2 regions of the Alicycliphilus sp. T452 genome follow, and region 2 is predicted to be linked to the other one. Evidence: predicted binding sites of a transcription regulator. Region 2 holds the regulator's gene; the other holds the start of a gene.
The links. Region 2 encodes FNR, which switches genes on or off when oxygen is low (the NO sensors DNR and NnrR bind a similar motif). Its sites were predicted from a motif close to TTGATNNNNATCAA; they were not measured.
Positions count from the first base shown of each region.

Region 1: ubiU (ubiquinone anaerobic biosynthesis protein UbiU) is a predicted target of FNR. The motif match lies at 2,003-2,016, and genes of this name have one in related genera.

Region 1 covers NZ_JBTNEH010000009.1:18,965-22,148, forward strand. Annotated here, with positions in the region: gene ACX12L_RS09955 (PEP-CTERM sorting domain-containing protein) at 1-408, shown strand, start outside; gene ACX12L_RS09960 (tryptophanase) at 470-1,840, opposite strand; gene ubiU (ubiquinone anaerobic biosynthesis protein UbiU) at 2,040-3,161, shown strand.
Region 2 covers NZ_JBTNEH010000029.1:17,999-21,182, reverse strand. Annotated here, with positions in the region: gene ccoG (cytochrome c oxidase accessory protein CcoG) at 1-9, shown strand, start outside; gene ACX12L_RS19845 (FixH family protein) at 86-346, shown strand; gene ACX12L_RS19840 (hypothetical protein) at 433-720, shown strand; gene fnr (fumarate/nitrate reduction transcriptional regulator Fnr) at 741-1,484, opposite strand; gene hemN (oxygen-independent coproporphyrinogen III oxidase) at 1,656-3,038, shown strand; gene ACX12L_RS19825 (sulfite exporter TauE/SafE family protein) at 3,042-3,184, shown strand, end outside.

The DNA.
Region 1 (3,184 bases), on a different contig from region 2:
ACGTCGGTGTTCACCTCTTCCGTCTTCAGTGGCAATTTCACGGACTGGACCGAAGTCGTCATCGGCACCGGCGGCCTCTCGCTCACGCCCGGCCAGCAATACGTGGCCTACTTCAGCGCCTCGGGCCTGTTCGATGGCTCCAACGCCCTGGTGCAGGTGGGTCTGAGCGACGACGCCAACACCTTTGGCATGTCCTGGGACAACGCCAATGGCGGCAGTCCCCTGCATTCCAACTGGAATGGTTGCCAGGCATGCTCCTACCAACTGGCCGGAACCATGGAATTCAGCAGCCCGGGCAATCAGGTGCCCGAGCCAGGCAGCATGGCATTGCTGGGCCTGGGGCTGCTCGGCGCTGCCGCAGCCCGGCGCCGCAGCCCCTCGCAGCCGCGCGTGCCCGAGCTGGCCTGACCCCCAGGCATCGCAGCAGTCATCCCGCATCCGCTGCCGATGCAGGGGGCGCCAAGAGCCCTCACACCCAAGCGCACTCGCAGGTGAAATGCCGCAGGAACTTGGGCTGCCTGGTGATCCTCACGCCGCGGATGCCCGCGGCCTTGGCCTTGACCTCGGCGATCACCTCGGCCGCGTAGTCGAAGTGGCTTTGCGTGTACATGCGGCGCGGGAAGGCCAGGCGCACCAGTTCCATGCTGTGGTAGGTTTCGGTGCCGTCCTCCAGGCGCTTGCCGAACATCACCGAGCCGATCTCCACGCCGCGGATGCCGCCCTCCAGGTAGAGCGCGTTGCACAGCGCCCAGGCCGGGTAGTGCTGCACGGGCATGTCGGGCAGCACGGTGCGCGCGTCGATGTAGACGGCATGGCCCCCGGTGGGCTTGACGAAGCCGACCCCGGCCGCCTCCAGGCGCTCGCCCAGGTATTCGGCGGTGCGCAGGCGGTAGCGCAGGTAGTCCTCCTGCAGCCCTTCCTCCAGCCCCACGGCCAGCGCCTCCAGGTCGCGTCCGGCCATGCCGCCGTAGGTGGGAAAGCCCTCCATCATGATCAGGTCGTTCCTGACCTCGTCCAGCCATTCGTCGCTGCGCAGGACGATGAAGCCGCCGATGTTGACCATGCCGTCCTTCTTGGCGCTCATGGTCGCGCCGTCGGCGTAGGAGAACATCTCGCGGGCGATCTCGCGCACGGGGGTGTTCTCGTAGCCACGCTCGCGCATCTTGATGAACATGGCGTTCTCGGCGAAGCGGCACACGTCCATGACGAAGGGCTTGCCGTATTGCTTCAGCAAGGCGCTGTAGGCGCGGATGTTGGCCATGGACACGGGCTGGCCGCCGCCCGTGTTGTTGGTCACCGTGAGCATGCCGAAGGGAATGCGGCCGCCCTCCTTCTTCAGCAGTGCCTCGGCGCGGTCCAGGTCGATGTTGCCCTTGAACGGGTGGATCGCCGCGGGCTGCAGCCCCTCGGCGATGACCAGGTCCACGGCCTCCACGCCCATGTATTCGAGGTTGCCGCGCGTGGTGTCGAAGTGGCAGTTGTTGGGCACCAGGTCGCCCTTCCTGCACACCGCCGTGAACAGCACCTTCTCGGCCGCGCGGCCCTGGTGCGTGGGCACGAAGTGCGCCATGCCGGTGATGTCCTGGATCACCTTTTCGAGACGGAAGAAGCTGCGCGCGCCGGCGTAGCTCTCGTCGCCCTCCATGATGGCGCCCCACTGGCGCGCGGACATGGCGCCCGTGCCCGAGTCGGTGAGCCAGTCGATGAGCACGTCCTCGGCGCGCAGCTTGAAGACGTTGAGCCTGGCCTCTTCGAGCAGGCGCTCGCGCTCGGCGCGCGTGGTCATGCGGATGGGTTCGACGCTCTTGATGCGAAACGGCTCGATGAGGGTCTTGGGCATGGTCTGTCGCTCCAGATACGTGTGGTGGATGCGCGAAGGTAGACCCGCCCCCAAAACCATGGTGTCGGTCTTTTCCAACATTGGCGGAAAAAACCCGCCGCCGCTGCAACATGCGCCCGAGCCCATTTCCTATCGAAGGCATCGGCAATACGCCGCCTGCCCTTGACAAAAATCAGCTTGTGGTCTTTTGCATCGTCCTATGGTGTGCGGCCTGCGGGGAAACGCCCGCACCAGAACAGCACCGGAACCCGCCGTGAACGCCCTTGCCAGCCCCTCCTCAGCCAGCACCATCGATACGGCCGCCAGCGCCGCCCCTGCCGCCCCCGAACTGGTCTGCCCCGCCGGCAGCCTGCCCGCGCTCAAGGCGGCCATCGACGGCGGCGCCGACTGCGTCTACCTGGGCCTGCGCGACGCGACCAACGCGCGCAACTTCGCCGGCCTGAACTTCGACGAGGCCGCCATCCAGAACGGCATCGCCTATGCCCACGGCCGCGGCCGCAAGGTGCTGATGGCGCTCAACACCTACCCGCAGGCGACCAACCCCGCGCCCTGGCGTTCCGCGCTCGACCGGGCCAGCGCCTGGGGCGTGGACGCCATCATCCTGGCCGACCCGGGCCTGATGCGCTACGCCAGCGAGCGGCACCCCGACCTGCGCCTGCACCTGTCGGTGCAGGGCTCGGCCACCAACCACGACGCCATCAACCTGTACCACGCGCAGTTCAACATCCAGCGCGCCGTGCTGCCGCGCGTGCTGTCGCTGGAGCAGGTCAAGCAAGTAACGCAGCGCACCAGCGTGGAGATCGAGGTCTTCGGCTTCGGCAGCCTGTGCGTGATGGTGGAGGGGCGCTGCGCGCTCTCGTCCTACGCCACGGGCGAATCGCCCAACACGCACGGCGTGTGCTCGCCGGCCAAGTTCGTGCGCTGGCAGGAAACGCCCCAGGGGCTTCAGGCGCGCCTGAACGGCGTGCTCATCGACCGCTACGGCCAGGGCGAGAACGCCGGCTACCCCACGCTGTGCAAGGGGCGCTTCGACGTGGAGGGCGAGAGCAACTACTACGCGCTGGAGGAGCCCACCAGCCTGAACACGCTGGAGCTGCTGCCCCAGCTGGTCAAGATGGGCGTGCGCGCCTTCAAGATCGAGGGCCGCCAGAGGAGCCCCGCCTACGTGGCCCAGGTCACCAAGGTCTGGCGCGAGGCCATAGACCACTGCATGGCGCAGGGCCACCTGTACGCACCCAAGACCGCCTGGATGGCCAGCCTGGACCAGGTGGCCGAAGGCCAGCAGCACACGCTGGGCGCCTACCACCGCCCCTGGAAGTGATGGACACGATGGATAAGCCGATG
Region 2 (3,184 bases):
CCGCGCTGAGGCCACGGATCCGCACCGAGTTTTTGCATGGCCCCGAAAGGGCACGGAGATCGTAACGATGTCGAAAGATGGATCAATGAACGCAGCCCCCGAGTCGCAGCCGTGGTGGAAGTACGGTCATGTATGGCTGGTGATCGCGGGTCCGGTGATCGTGGTCATTGCCGGTTTTGTCACCCTCTGGCTTGCGCTTTCTCAGCCGGATCCCGTGCTGGCAGAAGACTACTACCAGCGTGGCCTGGATATCAACAAGACGCTGAAGAATACGGACCCTGGCATGACGCCCGCGATGAAGGGGCGCAACCATGCAGCCACGCCAATGCAGGACCAGCCGCGCTGAGGTTCTAAGGGGAATCAGGGGGGCGATTGCACTTTGCTTGCGCAGAACATGGTGCTAGGCTTTGACCCATGACAAGGAGGCAAGAGATGTGGAAGCAGCGGTTGATGTGGGTAGCCTGGCCCGCCTTTCTCATGGCGGGGGTTATGGAAATGGTCGTGTTTGCCTTTGTGGATCCCGAGGCATTGCAGTGGTTTGATCAGCCCGTCAATCTTTCGAGGCAAGGCGTCTACACCGTGGCGTTCTTCGTTTTCTGGATCGTCATCATGGCTTCGAGCGTGCTTACCACGATGTTGTCCTTCTCCCCCTTTGAACTCAACCGCTGCCCTGTACCCGAGGGTGACAGGCCGCTCGACTGCGCCAAATACATGCCCTGACTCATGGGCTTTTGGGGCAATTAGAGGCAGGATTGCTGGCTGTTGACGATGCGCTTCAGAGCGTCGGTGTCCACGATGCGTACGTGGCGTTGCCTGACTTCCACGATACCTTCTTCGACGAACTTGGAGAAGGTGCGGCTCACGGTTTCGAGCTTGAGGCCCAGGTAACTGCCAATTTCCTCGCGTGTCATGCGCAATACCAGTTCCGATTGGGAAAATCCCCGTGCATGCAGGCGCTGCACCAAATTCAGCAGGAAGGCGGCAAGACGCTCCTCGGCCCGCATGCTTCCCAATAGCAGCATGACGCCGTGTTCGCGGACGATCTCGCGGCTCATGATCTTGTGCACATGGTTTTGCAGTGCGGTGACCTCGCGCGAGAGCTCCTCGATGCGGTCGAATGGCATGACGCAAACCTCGGCGTCTTCCAGGGCCACGGCATCGCAGGTGTGCCGGTCGTTCACGATGCCATCCAGACCGATGATTTCTCCGGCCATCTGGAAGCCTGTCACTTGATCGCGTCCATCCTCTGTCGCCACGCAGGTCTTGAAGAAACCCGTGCGAATGGCGAACAGGGAGGTAAATGGTTCGCCGTTGCGGAACAGTGTGCCGCCGCGCTTGACCTTGCGGCGCACGGCGACGACATCATCAATGCGCTTGAGCTGCTGCTCATCCAGCCCCACGGGCATGCACAACTCGCGCAAGTTGCAGTTGGAACAGGCAACTTTGATGGATTGCAGGTTGGAGTGTATGGAAACCCTATTCATGTCGCGAGCTTACATCTGAACGCCGTCGAGGCATGGAATGTCACGGATCGTTCAAAGACTTTGATCCAAAGTCAAATTGTCCCCATCCGGACCGCATGGGTGCTTGATCGGTATCAAGAACGCCCTGGGGACTCTACGGCACAGTACGCCGCAAATGCAAGGAATCCCGTCATGACAGTCGTTACAACCGAGCTCTTGCGTCGCTTTGACGTGCCTGGGCCGCGCTATACCTCCTACCCAACAGCAGACCGTTTCGTGGAGGCATTTGGTGAGAAAGAATACATCCTGGCCTTGCAGCAGCGTCATGTAGGGTCAGCGGCCAAGGCGATGCCCTTGTCTCTTTACGTGCATATTCCGTTTTGCGAATCTTTGTGCTACTACTGCGCCTGCAACAAGATCATTACCAGGCATCCGGAGCGGGCCGAGGTCTATTTGCGCTACCTGAGCCGCGAGATCGACCTGCACACCGCGCACTGCGGCGTGGGGCAGCAGGTGAGCCAGCTGCATTTCGGCGGCGGCACGCCCACCTTCCTGTCCGATGATGGCTTGCGCGAGCTCATGGGCATGCTCAGGCGCAGTTTCGTGCTGGTGCCAGGGGGCGAGTATTCGATCGAAGTGGATCCTCGCACCGTGGATGAGAAGCGGCTCGCCCTGCTGGCGGAGCTGGGCTTCAACCGGCTCAGCTTCGGGGTGCAGGATTTTGACCCCGAAGTGCAGAAGGCGGTGCATCGTATACAGCCTGCCGAGAAGGTGTTTGCACTGGTCGAGAGCGCACGCAAGCTGGGCTTCGAGTCGGTGAACGTGGACCTGATCTATGGCCTGCCGCGCCAGACGCCGGAGTCTTTCGATCGAACCCTGGCACAGGTGGCGCAACTGCGGCCCGACCGCATCGCGCTTTATGCCTACGCACATCTGCCTGAGCGTTTCAAATCGCAACGGCGCATCATTTCGGCAGAGCTGCCCATGGCCTCGGCCAAGGTATCGATGCTGGCGCGCTCCATCGACGCGTTCATGAATGCGGGCTACGTGTACGTGGGCATGGATCACTTCGCACTGCCCGAGGATGCCCTGGCGGTGGCCAAGCGCCAGGGCCGGCTGCACCGCAATTTCCAAGGGTATAGCACCCAGCCGGACTGCGATCTGATAGCGCTCGGCGTCTCCGCCATCGGGCGCGTAGGCGCAACGTACAGCCAGAACGTCAAGACGCTGGACGAATATTACGACGCGATCAACCATGGGCACCTGCCCGTGGTGCGAGGCCTGGCCCTGACCAGGGACGACTTGGTGCGCCGCGCGGTCATCATGGCCTTGATGTGCCAAGGGGAGGTGCTGTTCGAGCCGCTCGAGCAGTCCTGGCTCATCGACTTCCGCCGCTATTTCGAGGCCGAACTGCTGCAGCTCGAAGAAATGGCGGAGCAGGGCCTGGTGAAGATCGGCGCCGAGGGCATCGAGGTCACCGCGATGGGCTGGTTCTTCGTGCGCGGCGTGGCGATGGTGTTCGACAAATACCTGCAGGCAGACCGCAACCGGGCGCGTTTCTCTCGCATCATCTGATCCATGCTGCTGGCTCTGGCTTCGACGGCATTCCTCATGGGCTTGATGGGCGGGACGCATTGCCTGGTCATGTGTGCGGCGCCCTGCGCCGCCTTGACGGGGGCAGGGGTTGCCCCGCGTGGCGGTGAGCAGGTCGTGCGCTGGAT